Regions from separate parts of the Azospira sp. APE16 genome, predicted to be linked through region 3. Evidence: riboswitches for the same ligand, from Rfam matches in the RefSeq annotation. Region 3 holds a riboswitch; each other region holds the start of a gene.
The links. Region 3 has a riboswitch for cobalamin ahead of ACLSSQ_RS01790 (TonB-dependent receptor domain-containing protein). Riboswitches for the same ligand answer to the same signal wherever they lie in the genome.
Positions count from the first base shown of each region.

Region 1 (9,481 bases), 1.5 Mb from region 3:
AGCGCGCCGGAGCTGCAGATCTACCAGGCCCGCCAGGTCTATGAAGAGGCCCTGCACACCTGGACCTACCAGCACTGCATCGAAAGCCTGGGCCTGGACCAGAAGGAAATCTACAACCGCTACCGGGTGGTGCCGGAAATCCACGGCAAGATCGCCCTGGCCAACCGCCGCCTGGAGCGGGTGATGCGTTCCGACTTCGACCTGACGGACCGGGACAACCTGCACGAATTCGCCCTCTCCTACCTCTTCTTCGCCGGCATTTTCGAAGGCTGCTGGTTCTACAACGGCTTCACCCCCATCTTCGCCCTGCAGCGCCGGGGCCTGATGAAGGGCACCGCCGAGCAGCTGCAGTACATCATGCGCGACGAGGTGCTGCACTGCGCCTTCGGCATCCGGGTGGTGCGCCAGCTCCTGCAGGAAGAAAACCTGACCCTGGACCCGGTCCAGGTCAAGGCCCTGTGGGAAGAGGCGGAAGCCGCCGAGTCGGCCTACGCCGGTTACATCCTGCGGGAGCCCATCCTGGGCTACAACGCCGACCTGCACCGGGACCAGTTCCGCTTCATCGCCAACCGCCGCGCCCGCCAGCTGGGCCTGGCCGAGCCCTTCCCCGGCGCCGAGAACGTGCTGCCCTGGCTCGACGAACAGGCCAATATGCGCAAGGAAAAGAACTTCTTCGAAACCCGCGTCACCGAGTACCAGACCGGCGGCGCCCTGGCCTGGGACTGAGCCGGGCGGCAACCAGCGGCGTCGTGCCCTGGACGCTGCCCCGGCCTCTGGCGGGGATGGGGCAGCCCAGGACGCAGACTTTTGTCATAGAGGGGATTGGGGGTATGATCGCGCTCCTGATCGCCTGCAGTTGCGATCCCGGCTCCCCAGGGAGCCATTAGCAGTCAAAGGTGTCCGGCGGCAGCAGCCGCCGGGTGAAACGGGAACGAAGTAACGGCCATCACGGCCCCAAGCTTCGGCTGCCCCCGCAACGGTAAGCCAGTGCGGATGTTCCACGGCCCTCCTCCCCGGAGCGCCAGCCACTGAGCCAGCCCGTCGCCCCCTCACCGGGGCCGGCGACTGGCTTGGGAAGGCGGAACATCAAGACTGGCGAGCCCGGAGACCGGCCTTTGATTTTTGCGTGCCCGCCGTCCATGGAGGACGGTGCCGGCACGAACCTGCCACCGACCGCGGGGTTGCGGACGGAGCGGAGCATGAATCGAAGCGCCGGCCTTTCCCTCTGAGCCGAGTTTCTGCCGCCTGCCCTCGGGCCGGCGGTCGCGCCTCATCCTTTGTGCCCCCGTTTCCCGAAGCCCGGTTGGTAGCCATCGACTGGAGTCAGACAGCAACATGGGGAGCATCAACAACCAACAACCGCGGCGCCTCCTGGCCGCCGCCATCGCCGCCCTCTTTTCCCAGGCCGCCCTGGCCGCCGGAGAGCAGGGCGAGACGGAACTGGGCAGCGTGGTGGTGACCGCCTCGCGCATCGAGCAGACCACCCTGGAGGCCCCGGCCGCCGTCACCGTGGTGACGACCGACAAGCTGGACGCCTCGGGCGCCATGCGCATCGGCGACGCCCTTACCGCCAAGGTGCCCAGCTTCTACATGCGTAACGGCCTGGGCACCAGCACCCGCATCAACACCGCCCCCATCGTCTCCTTCCGCGGCCTCTCCGACGGCCGGGTGAAGATGATGGTGGACGGCATGAGTCTCTCCGACGGCAACGCCGGCGGCCTGGCCAGCCTGATGGGCATTCCCATGGGAGAGGTGGAACAGATCGAGGTGGTGCCCGGCTCCGCCTCGGCTCTCTACGGCAGCGACGCCATGGGCGGCGTGGTCAATGTCATCACCAAGGTGCCCACCAAGCAGGAAACCCGGGTCAAGGTCAGCCGGGGCTTCGGCGACGGCGAGCGCAATGCGGTGGAAGCCAGCTACCGCAACAAGTGGGACAACGGCGTGGCCGCCACCCTGGGCTTCGGCTACGAGGACATGGCCGGTTTCGCCGGCAGCGACCTGGTGGTGCTGCCGGTGGGCACCACCGGCAGCGGCGCCAACGCGGTCCAGGGCGGCCGGGCCACCACCACGGTGGATGGCAAGAAGGCCTATGTGGTGGGGGACCAGGGCGCCATTTCCTCCCACGCCAACAACCTGCATGCCAAGGTCTATTACAGCCTGGATGCCCAGTCCCGCTTTTTCGCCGGCTTCAACCGCAGCGAAAGCAGCATCGGCTTCGAGCGCTTCAACAACTACCTGAGCAAGAACGGCGCTCCCCTCGCCCTGCCCGCCAGCAACGTCTCCATCAACGGCGACAAGCTGGGCAGCATCAAGGAATCGAGCTTCTGGAATTCCAGCAATCCCAACTACCGCCAGGAGACCCGCTATTTCGCCGGTTTCGACGGCAAGCTGGGCAACGGCTACGACCTCAAGGCCAATGTGGGCTACTTCGACCGGGAGGCTTTCTATGTCGGTTCCGGTGGCGGTGCCACCTTCGATGGCGGCCCGGGCACCCGTACCAGCACTCCCAACACCACCCTGGATGCATCGGCCCAACTGGGTTTTGCCGTGGGTAGCAACCAATACTTGATCATCGGTATCGCCTCCAACCGGGCCAAGCTGCACCGCAAGGTATACCAACTATCGAACTGGCGCACCCCGGACAGCACCACCGGCGCCATCAATGAGCAATCCGATGGGAGTAGCAGTACCAACTCACTGTTCCTGCAAGATCAGATTTTCCTTGGTGACGACCTCACACTTTATCTGGGCGGACGCCATGACCGCTGGAGCACCCAAGGGGAGATGCAGCGATATGTTGGAACACTGACAGGCAGCTTGGACATGCAGGAACGTACCAAATCCGCCTTCTCTCCCAAAATGGCGGCAGTCTATCGATTAACCCCGGGCACCAGCCTGCGCAGTTCCTTGGGCAAGGCTTTCCGCGCCCCCTCCAACTATGAGATGTATGCCACGCCCAGCATCAGCAGCCGCCGCCTGCTGGTGGCCGATCCCGATCTAAAGCCGGAAACCTCCACCTCCTGGGACCTGGGCGTCGAGACAGCCCTGGCCGGCCAGGGCTCGGCCAAAGCCACCTATTACCGCACCCGGCTGCAGGACATGATCTACCGCAAACTCAGCCCTTACAGCGGCAGCCTGGCCGACGTGGACTTCTTCGCCGTGGCCACAAATGCCGGCGAAGCCAAGGTAGAAGGGATAGAACTGGCGGCGGAAATGCCCCTCGCCTCCTGGCTGCGGGCCTCCGCCAGCTACACCTGGACCGACAGCCAGATCACCCGGGACGAAAGCGGCACCGGCCTGCAGGGCAAGCGCCTGCGCTACGTGCCGAAGAACACCGCCTACTTCGCCCTGGACGCCCAGTGGCAACAGTGGCGCGCCTACCTCTCCGCCGCCTACACCGGCGAGCAGTTCAGCAAGGAAGACAACAGCGACGTCATCAAGAACGTCTACGGCGGCGTCAGCAAGTACTGGCTGGCCAACCTCAAGCTGAGCTACCAGTTCGACAGGAATTTCAAGGTCAGCGCCGGCATCAACAACCTCTTCGACAAGACCTACTACGAGTACTACCAGATGCCCGGCCGCAATGCCTTCATCGAGCTGAGCGCCTCGTTCTGACCCTGGGAGCCATCATGGAAATCGTCACCCTCATCGAGCAACTGCTCTACCAAGTCTCCACCGCCCTCTACCTGCCGGTGATCGGCGGCTGCGCCCTGCTGGTGGCCTACGTGCCCCTGCAACTGGGCATCACCCTGTTCGACGCCTGGCAGCGGCGCCGCGGCCATCTGCCGGAGGTGGAAAGCTTCAAGCTGCGCCTGGGCCAGCTGCGGCACCGCCTGAAGGGCTATCCGCGCCGCCTGGAGATCGAAGTGGAACGGCTACTGCAGGCCGAGGAACTGGAACTGTCGCGGCGCCTGGACCGCATCCGCTTCGTCATCAAGGTGGGGCCGGCCCTGGGCCTCATGGGCACCCTCATCCCCATGGGCATTTCCCTGGCCGCTCTGGCCGAAGGCAACATCCCCAAGATGGCCGGCAGCATGGTCACCGCCTTCACCGCCACCGTGGCCGGCCTGGGCGCCGGGGTCCTCGCCTATCTGCTGGCCCTCTCCCGGGAACGCTGGGTGCGGGCCGACGTGCGGGAAATGGCCCACGCCGCCGAACTGACCCTGGCGGAAAGCGGCCAGGCCCTCCCCCACCACCTGCAGACGGAGGCCGACGATGCGGTTGCTGCAGCGGCGTAGGCGCTTCTCCCTGGACGGAGAGGCCCTGGAAGACCCCATCGCCGGGGTCGCCAACCTCTTCGACGCCAGCATCGTCTTCATCGTCTCCATGATGATCGCCCTGTTCATGGCCTACAACATGATGGACCTGCTGGACCCCAGCTCCGAAGTGACCATGGTGAAGAAAAACGCCAACGGCGAGATGGAGATCATCACCAAGAAGGGCAACGAGATCAAAGCCGCCAAGGTCACCGACCAGAAGCTCTCGGGCCGGGGCGAGCGCCTCGGCACCGCCTACAAGCTGCCCGACGGGAGGATCGTCTATGTACCGGCCGACTGAGGGAAGGCGCCCGATCCTGTTCCACCTCCGGCACCTCTTCCTGGGCCTGGCCCTGCTGCTCCTGGGCCTGGCCGCCCAGGCCCGGCCCCTGTCATTGGTGCTGTTCCCCGGCGACCCGGCCACCCTGACGGCGGTCAATGCGGTGCAACAGCTACAGCAGGAGCCGGCCTTGAAGCAGGTGCGCTTCCACATCGCCTCCTCCTCCCAGCCCAGCCCGGCGGACCTGGAAGCCCTGGCCAAAGCCGACCTGGCCCTGATCTACAACATGGGCCGGGACCTGGCGAAGCAAATTGCCCCCGCCGTGGCCGAAATCAACCGGCGCGGCGCCAAGGCCTACGCCGTCGGCTCGCCCTTCGAGGAAGGGGAACGGGATGCGGGCCTGACCCGCAACGAGGAACTGCGGGCCTACGCCCAGGCCGGCGGCGTGGACAACTACGCCGCCATGCTGCGCCTGGCCCTGGCCCGGGAATTCGGCCTGCCCCTGGCGGCTCCGCCGCCCCGCCCCTTCCCCGCCGTGGCCCTGTGGAATCCCCGCAGCGGCCAGCTCTTTAGCCGCTTCGAAGACTACGCGGCGGACTACCTGCGGCAGCGCCCCGGCGCCGCCGAGCGGGTCTGGGTGGGCATCGTCTTCAACCGGGTCACGGCCCAGGCCGGCCGCTCGGCCCTGCTCGAAGCCATGGTGGAAAGCCTGGAGCGGCGGGGCTTCAACGTCGCCCCGGCCTTCGGCTTTCCTTCCGAAAATGCCGTCAAACAGTACTTCATCGACCCCAGGGGCAAGGCCCGGGTGGCGGCCCTGGTGGGCCTGGCCCTGAAGATGGGCAACGTGCCGGAGAAGACCGTCCCGCTCATGCAGGCCCTGGACGTACCCGTGGTCAATGCCCTCTCCCTCTTCAACCAGAGCCGCCAGGAATGGGAGGATTCGCCCATGGGCCTGAGCCTCAACGAGCGGGCCTGGCAGATCGCCGGAGCCGAATTCGCCGGCGCCGTGGCCCCCACCGTGGTGGCCTCCAAGGAGCGGCTGAGCGATCCTCGCACCGGCCTGGAGTACGTGGTGGAGGCCCCCATCCCCGAGCGCATCGAGCGCCTGGCGGACCGGGTGAAGAAATGGGTGGAGCTGCGCTACGAGCTCAACACCAACAAGCGGGTAGCGGTGATCTACTACAACTATCCGCCGGGCAAGGAGAACATCGGCGCCTCCTATCTCAACGTTTTGCCCCGCTCCCTGTGGCAGATCCTCTCCCGCCTGGAGCAGGCCGGCTACAACGCCCAGGGCCGCCCGGCCACGGAAGAAGCCCTGTTCGACGCCCTGCGGGAACACGGTACCAATATCGGCAACTGGGCCCCCGGCGCCCTGGAAAAAATGGTGCGCAGCGGCCACGCCATGCTGCTGCCGGTGAGCGACTACCGCAAATGGTTCGACCGCCAGCCGGAAAAGCTGCGCCGCGCCATGGTCCAGGCCTGGGGCGAGCCGGAAAACTCCAGGGTGATGTTGTGGAAGGACGGCAAGGGCAAGCCCCACTTCGTCTTCCCCGCCCAGCGCTACGGCAATCTGGTCTTCGCGCCCCAGCCTTCCCGGGGCTGGGAGGGCGATATCAAGAAGATGTACCACGACGTGGCCCTGCCGCCCCACCACCAGTATCTGGCCTTCTACCTGTGGCTGCAGAAGGGCTACCAGGCCCATGCCATGGTGCATGTGGGCACCCACGCCACCCATGAATGGCTTTCCGGCAAGGAGGTGGGCTTCACCGCCGCCGATCCGGGGGAGGCCATGGTGGGCGACGTGCCCCAGCTCTACCCCTACATCGTGGACGACATCGGCGAGGCCCTGCAGGCCAAGCGGCGCGGCATGGCCACCATCATCTCCCACATGACGCCCCCCTTCGACAGGGCCAGCCTCAACCTGGAGCTGGTCAAGCTGCGGGGCCTCATCGACGACTACGTGGTGGCGGCCCAGAAGAGCGAATCCGCCGCCGCGGCCGCCCTCGGCGAGATCAACGCCCAGGCCCGCAAGCTGGGCGTGCTCAAGGATATCGGCAAGGACACCCTAGCCAACGGCGAGGAGGTGGAGGAACTAGAGCACTACCTGAAGGAAGTGAGCGAACACCAGGCCCCCTATGGCCTGCACACCTTCGGCATCGCTCCGCCCAGGGAGATGCAGCGCAGCACCGCCGAGGCCATCCTGGCCCTGGCCGGCAAGCTGGCCCCGGCCGAATACCAGCGCCGCCTGGAAGCCCTGATGGCCAATATGGAAGCCAGCGGCAAGGCCGAGCTGGACGCCCTGGAGGCGGGGCTGGCCGGGCGCTACGTGGCCGCCGGCCGGGGCAACGACCCGATCCGCAATCCGGACTCCCTGCCCACGGGACGCAACCTCTACGGCTTCGACCCCTCCCGCCTGCCCACTCCGGGCACCTGGGAACAGGGCCGCAGCCTGGCCGAGAAGTTCGTCGCCGACTACCGGCAGCGCCACGGCCAGTACCCGGACCGGGTGGTGTTCAACCTGTGGAGCACCGAGGCCATGCGCCACGAGGGCGTCACCGAGGCGGAAATCCTCGCCCTGCTGGGAGTGAAGCCCCAATGGGACGAACGGGGCCGGGTCAGCGGCCTGGAGATCATTCCCCGCCGCGACCTGGGCCGGCCCCGGGTGGACGTCACCGTGGTGCCCTCGGGCCTCTACCGGGACGCCCTGCCGACCCTGATGCTGCTGGTGGACGAGGCCGTTTCCAAAGTGAAGGACCTGGAGGAGGACGACAACCCCATCCGTGCCAATGTGGGCAAGACCCGCCAGGCCCTGGAGCAGCGGGGCATAGCCCCGGCCGAGGCGGCACGCCTGGCGGCGGTGCGGGTGTTCACCGAACCTTCCGGCGCCTACGGCACCGGGGTGGACAACGTGGTCCAGGCCGCCAACACCTGGGATAAGGAAAGCCAGGTGGCCGACGTGTACTTCAACCGGGTCGGCCATCTCTTCGGCCAGGGCTACTGGGGCGACCGCCCCGGCGGCGCGGCCCTGGCGGTGGACATCTTCAAGATGGCCCTGAAGGACGCCAAGGCGGCCATCCATTCCCGCTCCTCCAACCTCTACGGCACCCTGGACAACGACGACGTGTTCCAGTACCTGGGCGCCACGGCCATGGCCATCCGTCAGGTGAACGGCAAGTCGCCGGAAACCCTGGTGCTCAACCTGGCCGACGGCAAGGGCGGCAAGCACGAGACCCTGGACAAGTTCATGGGCCGGGAAATGCGGACCCGCTACACCAACCCGGAATGGGTCAAGGCCATGCTCAAGGAAGGCTATGCCGGCGCCCGCTTCGTCATGAAGGTGACCGAGCACCTGTGGGGCTGGCAGGTCACCGTGCCGGAGGCGGTGGACGGCGCCAAGTGGCAGGAGATGTACGAGACCTACGTGGCCGACCGCAACCGGCTGGGCGTCAGGGACAAGTTCCGGGAAGCGAAGAACCTGCGGGCCTACCAGGCGGTGGTGGACAAGATGCTGGTGGCCATCAACAAGGGCTACTGGCAGGCCGAACCCCGGGTGAAGGCCCATCTGGAGCAGGTGAACCGGGAAGTCATCGCCGAAGCTGGCGTCGCCTGCAATGCCAACAGCTGCAGCAGCGCCGAGGTCACCGCCCTGGCCCAGGCCCAGGACGCCCGGGACATGGCCGAGGCCCGCAGCCTGCCCGCCCCGGGCAGCGGCGCCCGCGCCCCCGGCCGCAGCAGCGCCCTGCCGGCCGCCGCAAGCAAAGCCGCCCAGGCCGCACCGCCCCCCGGCGCCAAGGCAGCCGCCCAGCCGGCCCAGGCCAAGGCGGCGCCGCCCGCCCAGGCCGGCGAGCCGGTGCAAGGCTACGCGGTGCAGGAAAGCAAATCCGCCAACAGTCCCCTGCCGCCGGCCGTCACCCACTGGGCCCTGGCCGGCCTGGGGGCCCTGGTGCTGCTCGGCTTCGCCTGGCGCGCCCGGCGCCGGCCATGAGCACGGCCTAGGCCGGACCGTCCCCCTCCGGGGTGATCCTGCTGTCACCCCGGCGTTTGCGCGCAGCCTTCGGGCTGCGTTTTTTTTGCCGGGCTTTTGCCGAGCCTCCGCCGGGCCAGGGGGCCGGCCGAGGAATAGGGCTTTCCCCGGGAAACCCGGATAATGGCGGCCGCTTCGCTTTATTCGTCTGCACACATTTTTGGATTCGCCATGGAAATCAAGGTCAATTTTCTCGACAAGCTGCGCCTGGAGGCCAAATTCGACGACTTCACGGTCATCGCCGACCAGCCCATCCGCTACAAGGGCGACGGCTCGGCGCCGGGGCCCTTCGACTATTTCCTGGCCTCCTCGGCCCTCTGTGCGGCCTACTTCGTCAAGCTGTACTGCGAGACCCGCGGCATTCCCACGGAGAACATCCGCCTCTCCCAGAACAACATCGTCGATCCGGAAAACCGCTACCAGCAGACCTTCAAGATCCAGGTCGAGCTGCCGGCGGACATTTCCGAGAAGGACCGCCTGGGCATCCTGCGCTCCATCGAACGCTGCACGGTGAAGAAGGTGGTGCAGACCGGCCCCGAGTTCATCATCGAGGAGGTGGAAAACCTGGATGCCGACGCCCAGGCCCTGCTCACCGTCAAACCCGATGCCGGCCACCAGACTTACATCCCGGGCAAGGACCTGCCCCTGGAGCAGACCATCGCCAACATGTCCGCCTTCCTGGCGGGCCTGGGCATCAAGATCGAGATCGCCTCCTGGCGCAATCTGGTGCCCAATGTGTGGTCCCTGCACATCCGCGACGCCCATTCCTCCATGTGCTTCACCAACGGCAAGGGCGCCAGCAAGGAAAGCGCCCTGGCTTCGGCCCTGGGCGAGTACATCGAGCGTCTGAGCTGCAACCACTTCTACACCCACCAGTACTGGGGCGAAGAGATCGCCAACGCTCCCTTCGTGCACTACCCC
Region 1 covers NZ_CP179682.1:2,582,325-2,591,805, forward strand. Annotated here, with positions in the region: gene ACLSSQ_RS12395 (ribonucleotide-diphosphate reductase subunit beta) at 1-726, shown strand, start outside; cobalamin riboswitch at 878-1,132, shown strand; gene ACLSSQ_RS12400 (TonB-dependent receptor domain-containing protein) at 1,336-3,615, shown strand; gene ACLSSQ_RS12405 (MotA/TolQ/ExbB proton channel family protein) at 3,630-4,238, shown strand; gene ACLSSQ_RS12410 (DUF2149 domain-containing protein) at 4,216-4,557, shown strand; gene ACLSSQ_RS12415 (cobaltochelatase subunit CobN) at 4,541-8,521, shown strand; gene ACLSSQ_RS12420 (OsmC domain/YcaO domain-containing protein) at 8,732-9,481, shown strand, end outside.
Region 1: linked by a shared signal. The riboswitch ahead of ACLSSQ_RS12400 (TonB-dependent receptor domain-containing protein) and the one ahead of ACLSSQ_RS01790 (TonB-dependent receptor domain-containing protein) in region 3 are both predicted to bind cobalamin.

Region 2 (9,481 bases), 180 kb from region 3:
TTTTGTTCCTGGGGCGGGTAGCAGACCCCGGCATCGGCGCAGCCCTGGGCCGTCACCTTGAGGGTGATGGGGCCGGACTGGTTGGCGCTCAGCGGCAGGCGGATGGCCACGCTCTTGTAATAGACCTCCACGTCGCCGAAGTTGTCATCGTGCTTCTGCTTGCCGGCGGGGAACACGGGGGTGCCCAGGGTGGCGCCCTCGGCGGCGAACCTGAACTTGTCCCGGTACAGGTAATAGCCCTTGGCGATGCTGTAGCGCACCTCCACGGTCTTGTCGTCCAGGGCCCGGGCTTCGGGCTTGAAGGCCACCAGGGGATCGAGGAATTCCTGGGCGGCCACGGGCAGGGCCAGGCCCAGCAGGATCAGGCACGGCAGCAGCCGGCGCCACAACGGGGAAATCAGGGAAGCAATCACGGCGTCACTCGGGGCGGGTCTCGGTCACGACCCAGTTGAGGTAATCGGGCAGCCCTTCGGCCACGGGCCAGGCAACGATCTCCGGCACGTCGTAGGGATGCAGTTCCAGCAGGCGGGCCCGCAGTTCGGGGAAGCGGTCGGCGGCGGTCTTCAGCTGCAGGGGCGTCTCGGTGGCCATCTCCACCTTGCCCTGCCAGTGGTAGATGGAGGCGCAGGGCGCCAGCACGTTGGCGCAGGCCGCCAGACGGGCATCCACCAGGGCGGCGGCGAGGCGGGCGGCGGTTTCGCCGTCCGGGCAATTGGTCTGCACCAGCAGTACCGGGTTGGCTTTTTTGGAGGTGGTCATGGGGCCATCTTAGCCGAGAGCGGCGTTTCGCGTTTTGATCTGCCTGCGCCTGCCGCCATCTCAGCGCAGCAGGCGGCGCCGGGTCAGCACCAGGGCGACGAGGAAGGCGACGGCGGTGATGGCCAGCAGCACCGCCACGTGCAGCAGGGCATTGGCCGGCACCTGGCCCTGCAGCAGGGGCCGCACCAGTTGCACGGCGTGGGTCAGGGGCAGTGCCTCGGTCAGCCCCTGGACCAGGACCGGCAGCTGTTCCCGGGGGAAGAAGACGCCGGAAAGCAGCATGGTGGGGGTGATGAAGAGGGTGAAGTAGTACATGAAGAAATCGTAGGAGGGTGCCAGGGCATTGACGATCAGGCCCAGGGCGGCAAAGGCCAGGCCGGTGAGCAGGATCACCGGCAGCACTCCCAGGGCCAGGGGCGAATGGGAGAGACCGAGGACGAAGATCACCGTGAGGATGGCGCAGCCGGAAAGGAGGCTCTTGGTGGCGGCCCAGATCAGCTCGCCCAGCATCACGTCCTCCAGCTCCAGGGGGGCGTTGAGCATGGCCTCCCAGGTCTTCTGCACGTGCATGCGGGAGAAGGCCGAATAGAGGGCTTCGAAGGTGGCGGCGTTCATGGTGCTGGCGCACACCGTGCCGGCGGCCAGGAAGGCCACGTAGGAGGTGCCGGCCACCTCCGGCAGCATGCTGCCCAGGCCGTAGCCCAGGCCCAGCATGTAGATCAGGGGGTCGGCCAGGTTGCCCAGGATGGAAGGCAGGGCCAGCTTGCGCCAGACCAGGAAATTGCGTTGCCACACGGGGAACCAGCGGGCGGAAAGGCGGGGCGGCGCGTAGAGGGAAGCGGAGGAAGTGGCGGCATTCATGGCGCCATTATCCGGCCTTGGCGCCCGGAAGGTAAGCACCCCGGTCGGGGCGGGGCCGCCGACCGGGGGCAAACGGGCCTCGAACGGGCCTCAGCAGGCGCTGAAAACCGTCTCCGTACCTTGGTCCCAGCCATCCCAGAGGAAGTTGTCGGACTTGCCGTCGGCGATCAGGCGCAGGGCGTAGCGCACCTGCTCCTCGTAGAACTGACAGAAGGCGCCGGTCTTCTCCATGCCGCCGTTCATCTCGTTGGCCTCCGCCGGGCAGGGACTGCCGCAAAAGTGGCGGATGGGGCAGGAAGCGCAGGGCTCGAACTTATCCACGTCCCGTCCGGTGACTTCCTTGAAGGCTGGCGACTCCAGGGCTGCCGCCACGCCGTCGGTAAACAGGTTGCCGCCCTCGAAGGCCGGCAGGCCGATGAACTCGCTGCAGGGAAAGAGGCCGCCGTCCGCCGCCAGGGCGAAGAAAGCCCGGCCGCCGCCGCAGGGGGAGATGTCGCACATCAGGCGCCGCGCCGTGGGCGCCAGGATGGCCAGCAGGATGTTGGCGAAATTGGCCACCACCAGCTTGCGCCCGGTCTCCCGGTACAGCTCGTGGGTCCGCTCCAGGGCGGCAATGAAGGCCCGGGCGAAATCCCCGTCCACCGGCTTGACCCCCCGGGCGCCGGAAAGGGTGCAGCGCACCGCGTTGAGCATGCAGGTGGGCACCTGGTGGCGATGGAACAGCTCCACCATGTCCGTCAGGTGGGCCAGGTTCTCCGTGGTGCAGGTGGTGATGACGCTCCAGGAGCCGTAGCCCTGGAGCCGCTCCATGGCCCGCAGCACGTGCTGGTGCACCCCCTGGCCGGCCCAGGTGTGGCGGGTGGCGTTGGTGATGGGGGCGGTGGGACCGTCCAGGGAAAGGCCGATGCTGACGTTGCGCTGCATGAGGAAGTCGGCGGCGGCATCGGTGAGCAGGGTGCCGTTGGTCTGCACACCGAAGGCGAAATCGTCCTGGAACAGGTCGATGGCGGCGAACAGGGCCTCCCGGTTCATCAGGGGTTCGGCGCCGTGGAAGATGAGGCGGGGCTTGCGCGCCCCCTCGCCGCCGTCCATCACCGTGGCGAAGTATTCCTTCAGCCGCTGCAGGGCCCCCAGCAGCCGTTCCGCCGGCATGTCGCTGCCGTGGCGGCGCAGGGTGTCGGGGATGTAGCAGTAGGTGCAGTCCAGGTTGCAGCGTTCCGTCGGGTTCACATAGACGCCGGAGGGCTTCAGCTCGAAGCGCAGGGCGTGGATTTCCTGGGCGAACCTTGCCGCCTGGGCCTGGAAGCGCTCGGCCAGCTCGCTGCCGCACAATTCCGCCTCCACCCGGTCCTTGTCCACCAGGGACCAGAAGGCGGTTTCCGGGTGCAGCAGGGCCACGTAGCGCTCATGGCCGATGTCGTAGGGCTGCAGCCGGGGCAGATGGGGAGCCGGACCGTTCACTTGGCCGCCTTCCGATCCATCAGGACGTAGTGGGAGAGGCCGATGCCGTCCGGGTTGCAGGACTTGCGGCTGGCGATGACCGGGGCCGGGGCGGCGGCCTGGGTGGGCTGGACAGCGGCCTGCTGGGCAGTAGTGGCTTGGCTGGTAACTTGAGTGGTGGCTTTCATGGGGTCCTCCCGCGAAGGTATGAAAAAAAGCAAAAGGGCTCCGGCGGCCTGTCTCGAAAGAAACATGCCGCCGGAGCCCTTTGCCTGGAACTCCACGACTTCCGCCCGTCTTCTGGCTTACGGATCGACCGGTCCTGCTACTGGGTTCCCCCTTCCCGCCGCATTTGCTGCGGCAGTGGGTGGCGTGGAGAAACTGCACCACGCCGTGGAACGACCGTCCCCGATTACAGCGGCGGGCCCGCCACGGAGTTGCACCGTGTTCCGAAAGCGGAAGCCGAATGGGGGCGGATTCTGGCCGCCGGCCCGGGGAGGGTCAAGGCCGACGGCAGCTGGATTTGATCCAGGTAAAGCGCCTCTGTCCGGGGTCGGATTTTTGCCCGGCAGCCCTGCGCCTGCCTCCTTGCCCTGCCTCCTTGCCCTGCCTCCTTGCCCTGCCTCCTTGCCCTGCCTCCTTGCCCTGCCTCCTTGCCCTGCCCCCTTGCCCTTCCCCCTTGCCCTTCCCCCTTGCCCTTCCCCCTTGCCCTTCCCCCTTGCCCTTCCCCCTTGCCCTTCCCCCTTGCCCTTCCCCCTTCAGCGCCCGCCTCCGGGCCCGCCGATGGCCCGCAGGGGCGCCGCCGGGCGCGGTGCCTCGACGCCTGCGGCGGACTCCGGCTTTCTCTGGGCTGCGCCGCAGATGCGCTCCGGGTCCAGCACCTGGAGGATTTTTTCCCTGTCCGGCTGGCGCGGCTTGATGATGGCCTGCACGTAGCCGGCGTCCTGGCGGATCATCTCCGGGATCGGCTCCAGGCGCTCGGCGTCGAATTCGGGCACGGCATAGAGATCGTCCACCAGCAGCCCCATGAGGCCGTCCCGCACCCGCACCACGACGATCTGGCTGTGGTTGTCCACCTCCTTGGCCGGGTAGTTGAGAAGGAAGCGCATATCCACCACCGGTACCAGGGTGCCGCTGTCGCCGCCACCGCTCTGGAAGCTGATGACGCCGCAAAGATAGCGGCGGGAGCCGCTCATGGGGGAAAGCCGGGCCGGGTCCACCGCCTCCAGCACTTCGGCCGCCGGCAGGCCATACACCTTGTCGCCGACGACGAAGGTGGCCAGCTCCACGCTCTGCCCGCCCCGGGCGTGCAGGTCGCCGTAGCTGCCTTCCAGCACCGCCGGGCGCCGTTCCCGGGGGGCCGCGGCGGCACTGCCGTCGCCGACGGGGACGAACACCAGGGCCACCACGTCGTTGCTGTAGTCGCCGCTATTCTTGAATTCCCGGTAGCCGAAGGAGGCGGTGCTGCCGACGATCCAGGTGCGCCCGGCCAGCTGCACCACCCGGGAGCGGCCCTCGCCGTTGGCGGCGGCGAAGAGGCTCTTGTCCACCTCCAGCAGGCTTTCCGCCGGGAAGCGTTCGTCGGAGGAAGCGATGATGCGGCCGCTGCGCTCGGCGAAGACGGCGAAGGCCCCTGCCTGGGGCGGCAGGGAATCGGCCAGCATGGCGGCGAACTGGGGCGCTGCGTCGAAGACGATGCCGATGCCCCCCACCACCTTGGCCGGATCGTCGGGATGACGGATGGCGGCGTTGTAGACGTAGGTGGGGCGGCCGCCGTAGAGCCAGCTCTTCTCGAAGGGGGAGACGCAGTAGTGCTGGGTGCTGGGCAGGTAGAAGACGGACTGGACCCAGCCCGCATCCACCTTCTTGCCCACCAGGTTGAGGCTGTCGCCGTGCAGGTTGGAAGCGGCGACGATGGTGCCGGAAAGGTCGTACACGAAAAGCCGGGAATAGACGGTGTACAGGCTGTTGATGTATTCCAGGATGCCGGCCATGGCCTGGGCCTCCGCCTCGCCGGGACGGCCGGCGGCCATGCTGCGGCGCAGGGCCGAGGTAAGGGCCCACCAGCGGCAGTCGTTGGCCCGCTCGTAGAGGTTGCGGTCCATGATGTCGATCATCAGGCGGGAGATGAACTGCACGTCCTGCAGGCTGGAGGAGATGGCGGTCTGGTAGAGGTCGGCGATGGAGCGGGCGAAGAGGTCGCTGGTGCGGTCGCCGGTCTCGGAAATCTGCTGCAGCACGGATTTGAGCTTGAGCAGGTCGCCCCGCTTGTCGGCAGCCATGATCTGGCCGTTCCACACCACCCGGCGCAGGGAGAGGTTGATGCCCTCGGCGCCCCGGGCGATGTCGGCCAGGGCCGGGCAGAAGGTGTCGGCGTGGGCCAGCACGCCCTCCAGCACCTCCGCCGGCAGGCTCTCGGCAGCCTGGCCCAGGCCGGCGCGGAAGGCGGAGCTGACCGGCACCATGACATGGCCCACCCAGCCGGGCCCGACGTAGCCCTGGTAGCCCCGGGTAGGGCAGGTCCTGGCCAGGTACTCGCGGCCGCCCCAATCGACGATGCGGTAATCCGCATCCCGCACCTGCTCCAGGCGGCGGCCCAGGGGCACGTGGTCGGCATCGCTGGAGGCGATCACCGTGCCCTGGGCGTCCAGCAGCAGCATCACCGAACGGTCCTCCCGGCGACGCAGGTTGCGGAAGATGCTCTCCGTCTCGTCGGCGAAGCGGAAGCACAGGCACAGCACCCCCAGGGGCTCGCCGCTATCGCCGTCGTCGATGCGCTGGGAGTAGATGAGGGCCCGCTCCAGACCGGGGCGCAGGTCACTGGCGCGGAAGGTCTCCACATAGCCGTCGGTGTGCAGGGTCTGTTGCAGCAGGGGGTCCTGGGAGAAGAGCACGGGGCTGGCGCCGTCCAGGTGGGCGATGACCCGGCCGTTGAGGTCCAGCACCAGGATTTCGTCGTACACCGTGTATTTGTCCCGGTACTCCTGCAGGCGGCGCAGGATGCGGGCCTTCTCCCCTTCCAGGGTCTCCTGGTCCGGCGCCTCCTTGCGCTGGCGGATGAAGTCCCGGATATCCTCGTCCGTGGCCAGGAAACCCACGTCGGCGGTGCGCTCGTAGAGGTTGCGGATCAGGATGTCCACCGCCACCTGGGCCTTGGAGCCGATTTCCAGCACCACCTTGCGGATGTTCTCCTGCACCAGGTTCTCGATCAGCTGCCGCTCCAGGCGGCCGAAGCCCTCCCGGGTGGCGCCCATGGTCGGCAGGATGGTCTTGGCCTCGGCCGGGCAGTTCATCTTGGCCGTGGCCTCGATCATCCCCCAGGTAAAATTGAGGTTCTCCAGCTGCTTTTCGCACTGGGCGACGCTGCGCATGAAGGGGATGAAGGCCTCCACCAGGCCCTGGTTGTCGTCGTGCATGGCACTCCTCCTAGGATGGCGCCGGCGGTGGGCGTGAGGGCCCCTGCCAGTCGGAATACGGGAGGTCGTGCGGTGGTGGTCGGGCCTTATGGAGAACGACAGGCAGCGGGCTGGCCCTGGGCCGCTGCCGGCGCCCGGGTCGATGCCCGGGTCATGGGTGGGGAGATTGTAGCGTGAAGCCCGGCTTTGCATAGCCCCCGGGAATTCCCGGGGCCGGGGGCGGCCCTCAGTCCCGCAGTTCGCGGCCGGTGAGCTTGATGAAGACGTCTTCCAGGTTGGCCGCCCGGTGCACGTAGTGCAGGCCAGGGGCGGCGGTCAGGGCCTCCAGCAGGGACGCCGGCTCGCGGCAGTAGAAGAAGGCCGTCTCGCCGGAGATTTCGCAGCGGTCCGCCAGATGGCCGTGACCCTCGGCCCAGGCCGGGGCGTTTTCGCCGTAAACCTCCACCACCTGGGGCTCGATGTGGCTGGCGATCAGTTCCCGGGGGCTGCCCTGGGTAATCAGGCGGCCGTGGTCGAGCACCGCCAGCTGGTGACAGAGGCGTTCCGCCTCGTCCATGAAGTGGGTGGTGAGGATGAGGGTCTTGCCCCGGGCGGTGAGGGCCTTGAGGCGCTCCCAGATGAGGTGCCGGGCCTGGGGATCGAGGCCGGTAGTGGGCTCGTCGAGGAAGACGATGTCCGGGTCGTTGACCAACGCCCGGGCCAGGGTCAGGCGCCGCTTCATGCCGCCGGAGAGGCTTTTCAGGGGCGACTTTTCCTTGCCGCCGAGGCCGGCGAATTCCAGCAGCTCGGGAATGCGGGCCAGCACCGTGGCGTCGCTGAGGCCGAAGTAGCGGCCGTACACCAGCAGGTTCTCGGCCACCGTGAAATCCGGGTCCAGGTTGTCGAACTGGGGCACCACGCCGGTCCGCAGACGGGCTTCCCTGGCCGCTTGCGGCACGGGCAAGCCGTTCAGCCGCACCACGCCGGACTCGGGAGCCGTGAGGCCGAGACAGCAGCGCAGGGTGGTGGTCTTGCCGGCGCCATTGGGCCCGAGCAGGCCGAAACAGGTGCCCGGCTCGACGGCAAAGGAGACGCCGTCCACGGCGGTGAAATCGCCGTAGCGCTTGACCAGGGATTCGACGATCAGAGGTTGCACAGGAGCCCTATCCATTTCTGTTTGAGCCCTGCCCGGGAAGGCAGGAGGGATGCCGATCTCCAGCCAGGCAAGGCGGAGATGCCCGTCCTTGCTGGCTGCCACGGCATGGGTTGGTCAGTGTTTCCAGGCGCGGGTGATGATGTCTTTCAAGACGTGCAGGCGGCGGTGGAAGAAATGGTCCGCCCCCGCCACCACCACCACCGGCAGCTCCATGGGCTCGGCCCAGGCCAGCACATTTTCCAAAGGCACCGTTTCGTCCTTGGAGCCGTGGATGACGATGGTGTCCGGCGCCACGGCGCTGGTGTTGTACTGGCGCGCCCCTTCCACATGGCCGGAGGCGGTGCCCACCAGCACCAGGCGCTGGGCCGGGTGGCCGGCTTCGGCCAGGCGGGCGGCCACCTTGGCCTGGACGTAGGCGCCGAAGGAGAAGCCGGCCAGCACCACGGGCAGGTGGCCGAAGCGCTCCTTCGCATAGTCCAGCACCGCCAGCATGTCATCGCTCTCGCCCTGGCCCTCGTCGTGGCTGCCTTCGCTCTGGCCGACACCGCGGAAGTTGGGGCGCAGGGCGGCATAGCCCAGCTGCACCAGGGTACGAGCCAGGGTCTGGGCCACCTTGTTGGTGTTGGCGCCGCCGAAGAGGGGATGGGGATGGCCGATGAGGGCGATGCCCTTGGGCGCCCCCGGGTTCTCCAGGATCACCTCGATCTTGCCGACAGGGCCATCGAGCAGCAGCAGTTCGGGTTCGACGCGCATGGTCAGATCTTCAGGCGCTCGACGATGCGGCCGTGGAGCAGGTGTTCCTCCACGATCTCGTCGATGTCGGACTTGTCGAGAAAGGTGTACCAGGTCTCTTCCGGGTAGATCACCATCACCGGGCCGTTGTCGCAGCGGCCCAGACAGCCGGCCTTGTTGATGCGCACCTGACCGGGGCCGTTGCGCTTGGCGGCGGCCACCTTGTCCTTGGCGTAGGCCATCAGCTCGCTGGCCCCCAGGGCGTTACAGCAGGTTTCGCCGTCGGCGCGCTGGTTGCAGCAGATGAAGGCGTGGTGTTGGTAGTAGCTCATGGGGCAGTCCGGAAGGAAAAACGTCGGGATCGGATTATAGCCGCCGCCCCAGCAGCATCAGATAAGGCAGGGCGGCGAAAGGCCACAGGGCGGCCGTCAGACGGGTAAGACCGTTGAAATTGAAAAAGTGCCCCTGGCGCCAGGCGGCCAGGGCGGCGGCGGAATAGGGATTCTCCGGCGCCAGGTTCACCAGCACCGTGGCCGCCATCAGGGCCAGGCCGGCGAGGACGATGCGCCAGTTGGGCGGCAGCCAGGCCAGCACCGCCAGCACGATGCCGCCCCACAGCAGGCCCAGGCGCGCCCCCTCGCTCCACCAGATGAAGGCGTCGCCGGGACTGACCAGCACCGCCAGGGCCAGGGACTTCACCCCCAGGGCCGCCAGGATCAGCAGGGGCGGGCCGACCCAGGCCGGCCAGCGGGGCGCCAGCAGGGTGCGGGCAAAGAGGCCCAGGGCCACCACCGAGGTGCCGACGATGAGGGCCTCCACCAGCTGGAACACGGGCGGATCGAAAGGCACGGCCAGGGGCAGGCCCAGCAGGCTGCGCAGGTCGCCGCTGCCGAAGAGCAGGGTTTCCGGCGACAGCTGGGTCACCAGCCACAGGCCCAGCAGCACCGCCCCCAGTTCGGCATGGGGCAGGTCCGCCACCAGGCGGCCGTGCCAGTGGGTCAGGCGCAGGAACAGGCGCTCACCGTGGAAGAAGGCGGCCAGGGCGCCGAGCAGGGCCCCCAGGGCATTGCAGGCCAGGTCCAGGTTGGAGGGGACCCGGCTGGGCAGCCAGGTCTGCACCGACTCCAGTCCGAAGGAA
Region 2 covers NZ_CP179682.1:158,037-167,517, reverse strand. Annotated here, with positions in the region: gene ACLSSQ_RS00835 (protein-disulfide reductase DsbD) at 1-413, opposite strand, end outside; gene cutA (divalent-cation tolerance protein CutA) at 418-759, opposite strand; gene ACLSSQ_RS00825 (ABC transporter permease) at 820-1,620, opposite strand; gene cbpB (peptide-modifying radical SAM enzyme CbpB) at 1,711-3,081, opposite strand; gene cbpA (modified peptide precursor CbpA) at 3,078-3,248, opposite strand; cobalamin riboswitch at 3,356-3,511, opposite strand; gene ACLSSQ_RS00810 (chemotaxis protein CheW) at 3,819-6,476, opposite strand; gene ACLSSQ_RS00805 (ATP-binding cassette domain-containing protein) at 6,703-7,626, opposite strand; gene ACLSSQ_RS00800 (alpha/beta hydrolase) at 7,726-8,364, opposite strand; gene ACLSSQ_RS00795 ((2Fe-2S) ferredoxin domain-containing protein) at 8,367-8,675, opposite strand; gene ACLSSQ_RS00790 (VanZ family protein) at 8,710-9,481, opposite strand, start outside.
Region 2: linked by a shared signal. The riboswitch ahead of cbpA (modified peptide precursor CbpA) and the one ahead of ACLSSQ_RS01790 (TonB-dependent receptor domain-containing protein) in region 3 are both predicted to bind cobalamin.

Region 3 (9,481 bases):
CCTGCTGGCGGACGTGGCCATCGGTGGCAGCGGCGGCGACACCGACGCGCGGCGGCTGACGGCGGGCATTTCCTGGTTCTACTGAGCCCTTTGCCGCCGGGCTGGCTATGATGGAAGGGTTCTGCCCGCCGGAGCCCGCCATGAAAAAACAGTCCGTTCCCCTCGCCGAAGCCTACCGCCTGCTGGAACCCGGCCCGGTGCTGCTGCTCACCACCGCCGATCCCCGGGGTGGGCGGCCCAATGTGATGACCCTCTCCTGGCACATGATGATGGAGTTCGAGCCGCCCTTGGTGGGCGTCCTGGTCAGCGGCCGGGACGACAGCTTCGCCTGGCTCGAGGCCAACGGCGAGTGCGTGCTCAACATTCCCACCGCCGACCTGGCGCCCCAGGTGGTGGCCTGCGGCAACAGCCACGGGCGCCGCCGCGACAAGTTCCGCCTCACCGGCCTGACGTCGAGTCCCGCCTCCCGGGTCGGCGCTCCCCTCATCGACGAGTGCTATGCCAGCCTGGAGTGCGTGGTGCACGACCGGGGCTGGGTGGCGCGCTACAACCTGTTCGTGCTCGAAGTGGTGGCCGCCTGGGCCGAACCGCGCAAGCGTCCCCGCACCCTGCACCACCGGGGCTGGGGCGAGTTTGCCGTGGCCGGCTCGGTGCTGCGCCTGCCTTCGGCCATGAAGTGAGATGAAGATTTGACCCTGCGGCTTCGCCCCGCCGGGGAACTAGGGTGTTGCCGGGTGGCAGGGCGGCGGCCGGCGCTGTACCCTACCGGCATGCAATCGTGTCCTAGGATCAGGGAGCGTCATGGAAGCTTTTGTCTGGGATGAGCGTTTCGTCACCGGCATCCCCAGCGTGGATGCCCAGCACCGGCATCTGGTGGATATCGTCAACCGGGTCGGCGACCTTTTGCTGGCCGAGGGCGAGGGCACCGACGAGGCCCTGCAGCAGATTTTCAAGCAGCTGGCCGACTACGCCCACCTGCATTTCGCCGACGAAGAGCGGCTGATGACGGAGCTGGGCCTGGACATCCGCCACCAGGACCTCCACGTGCAGCACCACCGCCAGTTCGTCGAGCAGCTGCTGTCCATGTGGCAGGCCCGTTCCTCCCTCAGCCAGCCGGCGGAGACGGTGCACGGCTTTCTCGCCGCCTGGCTGACGGTGCACATCCTGGGCGAGGACCAGGTCATGGCGCGTCAGATGTCCCGGGTCCAGGCCGGCCAGTCCGCCGCCGCGGCCTTCGCCGCCGAGAGCGGCGAAGTGGCCGACAGCACCAGCGCCCTGCTCGACGCCCTGGGCCGCCTCTACCACCTGGTGTCCCAGCAGAACAGGGACCTGGCGGCCATGAACCAGCAGCTGGAAGCCAAGGTGGAGGAGCGCACCCGGGAACTGTCGGCGGCCAACGTCCGCCTGGCGGCGGAGCAGGCCGAACTGGCGCGGCTGCTGCAGAAGGTGGAAAGCACCCAGCAGCAATTGCTGCAGTCGGAAAAAATGGCGGCCATCGGCCAGCTGGCGGCCGGGGTGGCCCACGAGATCAACAATCCGGTGGGCTTCGTCCATTCCAACCTGGGCAGCCTGAAGCAGGACATCGCCCTGCTGTTCAAGGTCATCGACACCTACGAGCAGCACCTGCCGGACAGCGGCCCGGCCTTCGCCGCCCTGCAGCAGGTGCGGGAGGAGGCGGACCTGGCCTACCTGAAGAGCGACCTGCCGGCCCTGCTGGCCGAGTCCGACGAGGGCCTGGCCCGGGTCACCAAGATCGTCAAGGACCTCAAGGATTTCTCCCACGTGGACGAGGCCGAGCTGCAGACGGCGGACCTCAACAAGGGCATGGAAAGCACCCTCAACGTGGTGTGGAACGAGCTCAAGTACAAGGCCGAGGTGGTGCGGGAGTACGGCGACATTCCCCTGGTGCAGTGCATGCCGGCCCAGATCAACCAGGTGTTCATGAACCTGCTGGTGAACGCGGCCCACGCCATTCCTGAGCACGGCACCATCACCGTGCGCTCGGGCCGGGAAGAAAACGGGGTGTGGATGGAGGTGCAGGACACCGGCAAGGGCATGACGCCGGAAGTGCAGAAGCGCATTTTCGAGCCCTTCTTCACCACCAAGCCGGTGGGCAAGGGCACGGGCCTGGGCCTTTCCCTCTCCTACGACATCGTGGTCAAGAAGCACGGCGGCCGCATTGAAGTGCGCAGCGCCCCGGGCCAGGGTTCCACCTTCCGCGTCAGCCTGCCCCTGGAGGCGGCCGCCGCAGGGGCCGCCTAGGCCTCAGGGTTCAGCCGCCGCGGTGGTTGGCGGCGTCCTGCTCCTCTTCCTGAACCATGAGGCGACGCAGGACGAAGGGAAAGAAGCCCGAAATGATGAGAGAGACGGCCGTCACCAGGGCGGCGATGCCGGCGCCGCTGTCGGCCAGGATGGGATGCAGGAGGGCGCCGAATCCGGCCAGGCTGGCCACGGCGGGCACCAGGCAGAGCAGGCCGAGAAACTCCATGACGATGAAGCTGAAGGGCAGATTTTTCATGGGGGCAATGATGCCAGACTCGGGCGCCGGGCTAAAGCCGGGCCACCAGGGCGCGGATGCGGGCCACCGTATCTTCCGGTCGGGCCTGGCGGGAGACTTCCAGACCCAGTTCCCGGGCCAGCCGGTTGAGGGCGATGGGGTTGAGGGGAATGCCGCCGGAGTCGATGGCGGCGATCAGTCGCCGGGCCCGTTCCTCTGGGCTGGCCGGCAGGGTTGGCCGCTGTCGGCCTAGGAGGTGTCGCAGCAGACGGACCAGCATGGGGCTCTCAGGCCCCCAGCAGGCGGGCCACCGCCTCCGGGTTGGCGGGGAAGTAGAAATGCACGTAGGAGGCGGTGAGGCGGCCGACCCGGTAGATGGGCTCCCCCGGCGTGTTGCCGGTGAGCTTGAGCGCCCGTACCAGGGGTTCCAGGGGCGTGCTGCTGGTGGAGTAGTGGAAGCTGTGGCCGGGCAGGCGGCCTTCCGGCAGTTCGGCGGCCATCAGGCCCAGGGCGGCCAGCTTCTTCTGCATGCGGCTTTCGCCGGGCAGCAGACCGAAGCCGGCCGTGCTTTCCCCCGTCACCGAGACCAGGGTTTCGAACAGGCTCATCATGCCGCCGCATTCGGCCAGCAGGGGCTTGCCGGCGGCCGTGTGGGCCTGCAGGGCGGCGGCCATGGAGCGGTTGGCGGCGATGGCGGCGCCGTGCAGTTCCGGATAGCCGCCGGGCAGCCACACGGCGTCGCAGGGGGGCAGGGCGGCGTCGGCCAGGGGCGAGAAATGGACGAGGCGGGCCCCCAGATTTTCCAGGCATTCCAGGTTGGCCGGATAGGCGAAGCAGAAGGCCGCGTCCCGAGCCACTGCCACGGTCTTGCCTGCCAGCAGGCGGGGCAGGGCCGGCGGCGGGGCCGGGGCGAAGTGTACCGGCGGCGGCAACTGGGCGGCGGCAGTGGCGGCGAGGGCGTCGGCCATGGCGTCCAGGCGCTGCTTCAGGTCCTCGATCTCGGCGGCGGGGAGCAGGCCCAGGTGGCGCTCCGGCATGGCGGCGTCGTTGTCCCGGGGCAGGTGGCCGTACCAGGCGATGTCGGCTTCATCCAGGGTGTCGCGGCACAGTTGGGCGTGGTAGGCGCTGCCGACCCGGTTGGCCAGCACCGCGCCGATGGGGGCGCCCCGGCCCTGTTCCTCCCGGTAGTGCTTGAGGCCGAAGGCGACGGCGCCGAAGCTGCCGGCCATGGCGGAGGCGTCCAGCACCAGCAGGATGGGCAGGCCCAGCAGGCGGGCCAGGGCGGCGGCGGAGGGTTCGCCGTCGTTGAGGCCCATCACCCCTTCCACCAGGATCAGGTCGTTCTCCGCCGCGGCCCGGGCCAGGCGCCAGCGGGCGTCGGCCTCGCCGCCCATGCGGAAGTCGATGTTGTCGCAGGGCTGGCCGCTGGCCACCTGGTGGATCTGGGGATCGAGGAAGTCCGGGCCGCACTTGAAGACCTTGACCCGGCGCCCCTGGCGCGCGTGGAGCCGGGCCAGGGCGGCGACCACGGTGGTCTTGCCCTGGCCGGAGGCGGGGGCGGCGACGAGGAGGGCGGGGCAGGCGAGGGAACTCATGGGCGGCGGCTTGATGGAGATTTTTGGGGGATGGCCTGGGAGGTAGGCGGGACGGGCATCGGCGGCATGCCGTCGCCAGGAGGCCCGTGTCTATTGCCGGTCAGGCCGGCGGCCCTTCAGAACTCGATCCCGGGCATGGCGGCGACGCCGGCCTGGAAGGCGTGCTTGACCATGCCCATTTCGCTGACCGTGTCGGCGGCGGCCACCAGGGCCTCCGGCGCGGCGCGGCCGGTGACGATGACGTGCTGGTGCGGCGGGCGGGCGGCGAAGGCGGCCAGCACCGCATCCAGCTCCAGCCAGCCGTACTTGAAGGCGTAGGTCAGCTCGTCCAGGATCACCAGGTCGATGGCCGGGTCGGCGAGGTAGATACAGGCCTGCTCCCAGGCGGCCCGGGCGGCGCGCAGGTCCTTCTCCTGGTCCTGGGTTTCCCAGGTGAAGCCTTCGCCCATGACGTGCCAGTGCACCCGGGGCTGCTGCCGGAAAAAGCCTTCCTCGCCGGTGTCGGAGCGGCTCTTCACCAGCTGGATGACGGCGGCGCTGTGGCCGTGGCCCAGGGCCCGGGCGAGGACGCCGAAGGCGGCGGAACTCTTGCCCTTGCCGTTGCCGGTATGCACCAGCAGGACGCCGCGCTCCTGGCTGGCCTGGGCGATCTTGGCGTCGACCACTTCCTTCTTGCGGGCCATGCGGCTGTTGTGGCGTTGGTTGCGCTCGTCGCTCATGGGGAACTCCGGGAATCGGGGAAAAGGGAAAAGGGGCGGCTGGAGGAAAAGGCTGGCGTTAGCAGGGGATGAACCAGCGGCTGCCCCCGTCCTCCACCTCCCGCAGGGGATGGCCGTAGAGGCGGCTGAGGTGGGCGGCGGTGAGGATCTCGGCCACCGGGCCATTCTCCCAGGTGCCGTCGCCCTGCAGCAGCAGGGCCCGGTCGCAGTAGCGGGCGGCCAGGCCCGGGTCGTGCAGCACCATCACCACGCCGGCGCCCCGCTCCCGGGCCAGGCCGGCGAACAGTTCCAGGGCGGTGATCTGGTGGGAAAGGTCCAGGTGGGCCAGGGGCTCGTCCAGCAGGTAGAGGTCCGGCGCCTGGGTCAGCAGGGTGGCGATGGCCAGGCGCTGGCGCTCGCCGCCGGAGAGGGAAGGCGTCTCCCGCTGTTCCATGCCGGCCAGCCCCACCCGGGCCAGGGCGGCCCGGGCCAGTTCCGCATCGGCGCCCGATTCCCAGTCCCAGCGGCCCAGGTGGGGATGGCGCCCGGCCAGGGCCGTCTCCAGCACGCTGGAAGCGAAGGCGTCGGCCTGGGTCTGGGCCATCCAGCCCCGTTGCCGGGCCGCCGCCCGGGGCCCCAGTTCGCCATAGCTGCGCCCCTGCAGGCGCACCTCGCCGCCCTGGGCCGGACGCAGGCCGGCCAGGGTGGATAGCAGGGTGGACTTGCCGGCCCCGTTGCGTCCCAGGATGGCCAGCCGTTCCCCCGGCTGCAGTTGCAACTCCAGGTCGCGGCAGACCTCCCGTTCGCCGATGCGCACGGTGAGTCGGCTGGCTTGCAGCAAGGCAGTCATCGCGGCGCCCGGGTGAGGAGGAAGAGGAACACGGGCACACCGATGAGGGCGGTCAGCACCCCCACCGGCAGCTGCTGGGGCGCCGCCACGGTGCGGGCCAGGGTGTCGGCCAGGGCCAGCAGGGCGCCGCCGGCCAGGGCCGAGGCGGGCAGCAGCAGGCGCTGGTCGTTGCCCACCGCCAGGCGCACCAGATGGGGCACCACCAGGCCGACGAAGCCGATGGAGCCGGCAGTGGTGACGGCGGTGGCGGTGGCCAGGGAAGCCACCACATAGACCAGCCGACGCAGGCGCACCACGGCCACGCCGAGGGCCTGGGCCGTGGCCAGGCCCCGGGCCAGCAGGTTGAGTTCCCGGGCGAAGGGCAGGGCCAGCAGCAGGGCCGCCGCCAGGGCCAGCAGGGGCGGCCGGGCGTCGGTGGCCTGGGAGAGGTCGCCCATCAGCCAGTAGAGCATGCCGTGCAGCTTGTGCTCCGGCGCCAGGGACAGCATCAGGGCCACCAGGGCGCCGCAGCCGGCGGCGACGATGACCCCGGTGAGCAGCAGGCGGGTCTGGGTCCACGAGCCGTCGCCGTGGGCCAGGCCGAAGACCAGGAAAGTGGCGGCCAGGGCGCCGCTGAAGGCGAGGCCGTTGATGCCGAAGGCGGACAGCCCGAGCAGGATGGCCACCAGGGCGCCGACCCCGGCGCCGCCAGAGATGCCCAGCACATAGGGATCGGCCAGGGGATTGCGCAGCAGCACCTGCATCAGGCAGCCGGCCACCGCCAGCAGCCCGCCGCAGGCAAAGGCGGCCAGGGCCCGGGGCAGGCGCAGGTTATGCACCACCGCGTAGCCCGGCGCCTCGGCATCGCCGAGCAGCCCCTGCAGAACGGCGCCGGGGGGAATGCTGATGCTGCCCACCGCCAGGGCCACGACCAGGCTCACCCCGGCCAGCAGCACCAGCAGGGCAATGACGATCAGGGCGCGACGGCTGGAGGGCATGGTTGGTGAGTTATTTCGGCGTGTAGCGCAGGCCGACGAACAGGGTGCGGCCGGCGGTCATGAACTGGGTGTCGCCGCTGCCGCGGTAGAGCTCGTACTGTCGGTCGCCGATATTCTTGATCTGTCCTTCGATGGACCAGTCCTTGTCGAGGGGGTGGCGGACAAAGGCGTTGAACAGGCTGAATCCGCCCATGCGGCTCTGGTTTTCCTTGTCTTCGTAACGTGAGCCGACGCTCTTCATATCGCCACCGAAGGTCAGGTTGCCCAGTTTGTAGGAAAGGGCCAGGGTGAATTGTTCTTCAGCCCGGCGTCGCAGCACTTTACCGGTGATTTCGTCGGTGGGGCGCGTCAGGTCCAGCGCGGTGCTGACCGAAAGATCGTGCCAGGTGCCACGATAGGACCAGGTGCTGCCGGTGATCTTGGCCTTGCCGATGTTGTCCGGCGTGTTGCCCCAGTCGATCAGATCCGTGACCCGGTTGTCGTAGTAGACCACCCGCGCTTCGTGGCCGGTATTTTCCCAGGCCATGCCGATCTCGGTGTTCTTGGAGCTTTCCGGTTTCAGGTTGGGATTGCCGCCGAAGCAGCCCCAGATGGGGTAGCAGGTGGAGGGGAAGTAAAGGTCGTTGAAACTGGGTGCTTTGAACGCAGTGCCCTGGGAAATGAAGGCCCGCAGCTGTTCGGTGAACTGGTAGCCGTAGGCGGCGGACCAGGTGTCCTTGGCCCCGATGCCGGAAATGTGGTCGCGCCGGGTGTTGGCCTGGAGCCGGTGGTTGCCGAAGAGCTGGTTCCAGCCCAGCAGGTAGGAGTGGGTATCCCGGGATTTCAGGGTGTAGGTCTGGTTGGAGTCGATGGACTGCTTCTGTTCTTCCACGGCCACCAGCCAGCCCCCCAGCCGGGTAGTGATTTCGTTCTGCCAGGAGAGGGTGGTCTGGGTCGTCTCGTAGCGGCGCAGGGTGGCTGGCTCATAGGTGACGGCGGCATTCCGGGATTCCCCCATGCGCAGGGTGGAAGTCCAGTCCTTGAGGATGCGGTTGCGGCTGTAGATGTTCCAGGACGACAGGGAGGTCTTGGTCCGGTCGTCGAAATTGACGTTGCCGTCCATGTGATTGGTATTGTCCGTCTGCAGGTAGCTCATGCCGACTTCGTGGCCGACGGCAGGGCGGACCTGCAGGGAGGCCGAGGCAGCGCGGCTGGAATAACCGTCCTTGTCCGGATTGGAGAGCGGTCCCCGGGTGGCGCTGATGCCATCGCTGTCGAAGGTGCTGGCGGAGAGGGCATAGGAAATCAGCTGATTGCCACCGGAAATTCCGCCGCTGGTTTCCCGCGTGTTGTGGGAGCCAACCTTGGCGCTGAAACGTGGCGTCAATGGCCCTTGGCCGCGGGTGGTGAATACCTGGATGACGCCGCCGATGGCCTCCGAACCGTAGAGGGCCGAGGCCGGGCCGCGCAGGACCTCGACACGCTCGATCTCCTGGGCCGGAATCATGTCGAAGGGGGCCTCTCCCAGGGTGGCCGAAGTCAGGGGAATACCGTCCACCAGGAGCAGGGCATGACCGGAATTGGTGCCGCGGATGAAGAAAGAACTCTGCTTTCCCGGCAGCTGGCCTTCGGTGATGAAAATGCCAGGCACGCTCGACAGGACTTCGGCGAGGGTCACCTGCCCCTTTTGCTGGATTTCCTCCCGGGTGATGACGGTGGTGTCGGCCAGCAGTTCATTGGCTCGCATCGGTGTCCGGGTGGCGGTGACCAGCACGGGGTCCAGGGTCTGGGATTCGGCGTGGGCCGTCGGAAGTAGGGCCAGAGTCAGCGCCGCGGTCAGCGCCTGGTAACGGGATGTGGCTTGCATGATGGATTCCTTCTGCCATGCCCGAGCGTCCCCGCTGGGCAGGTTGCAATGAGGAAAGCAGGGGAGTGACAAGCGAGTGAGACGACCCGCTGCTTTCCAGCGATGCGCAAGGCCGGTATCCGGGCTCGGAAGTCTTGATCCATCGCCTTCCCGGGGGTGACCCAGTGGCATCGTGATGGACCCGCACTTCCTTACCGTTGCGGGGGCAGCACAGGCATTGCGCCGCTGCTGGCGGCGCGCACCTGTTTCCCGTTTAACCGCGGAGGAGGACTCCTCCCGCGGCACCTGACGCGGAGCGTTGTCCCTGGTGGAACAACGGGGGCGGATGGTACTCCATACCTGCCTGTATGGCGAGGCCGGCGCCTGGGCGCTTTGGCATAAAACACATTCAAAATATGGTCTTAGTCCTTGACCTTGCGTGTTTTTGGCCTCTATAGTTCGCGCCTATGACTAAGCAATTGGATGCCCTCGAGGGCAAGGTGGCGCAGGTGGTCAACCTCTGCCACAGCCTGCGGGCCGAGAACCAGGAACTGCGCGCCCGACTGGCCAGCGCGGAAGACGAGCGCCTGCGTCTGGTCGAGCGCATGGAGGCGGCCCGTGCCCGCCTCGAGGCGCTGGCCGAGCAGTTGCCGGAGGAGGGCAAGGCATGAGCGGCAATTTCATCGACGTGGCCATCCTCGGCCGCGAATACCGGGTGGCCTGTCCGCCCGGCGAACAGGAAGCGCTGCTGGCTGCCGTCGCCTATGTGGACCGCAAGATGCAGGACATCGCAGCCAAAAGTAAGACTGCTGCCGCCGAGCGCGTGGCGGTCATGGCGGCCCTGAATATCGCCCACGAACTGCTTTCCGCCGGGAAGGCGGAGAGCCCCGCAGAAAATCCTGAAACCCCCGTTGACGGCTCTGACTTTCAGCGTAGAATCGGAGCCATGGAAACACAGTTGGACGCGGCCCTCCAAGGCCAGGAACCCTTGTTCTGAAGCCTTCTTGGCCGCACCAGCAAAAGTTTCCGCCGATTGTCC
Region 3 covers NZ_CP179682.1:339,144-348,624, forward strand. Annotated here, with positions in the region: gene ACLSSQ_RS01745 (hypothetical protein) at 1-85, shown strand, start outside; gene ACLSSQ_RS01750 (flavin reductase family protein) at 141-680, shown strand; gene ACLSSQ_RS01755 (ATP-binding protein) at 802-2,262, shown strand; gene ACLSSQ_RS01760 (hypothetical protein) at 2,273-2,518, opposite strand; gene ACLSSQ_RS01765 (hypothetical protein) at 2,550-2,777, opposite strand; gene ACLSSQ_RS01770 (cobyrinate a,c-diamide synthase) at 2,785-4,092, opposite strand; gene cobO (cob(I)yrinic acid a,c-diamide adenosyltransferase) at 4,209-4,811, opposite strand; gene ACLSSQ_RS01780 (ABC transporter ATP-binding protein) at 4,870-5,640, opposite strand; gene ACLSSQ_RS01785 (FecCD family ABC transporter permease) at 5,637-6,617, opposite strand; gene ACLSSQ_RS01790 (TonB-dependent receptor domain-containing protein) at 6,628-8,463, opposite strand; cobalamin riboswitch at 8,556-8,767, opposite strand; gene ACLSSQ_RS01795 (hypothetical protein) at 8,910-9,113, shown strand; gene ACLSSQ_RS01800 (cell division protein ZapA) at 9,110-9,439, shown strand; RNA gene ssrS (6S RNA) at 9,477-9,481, shown strand, end outside.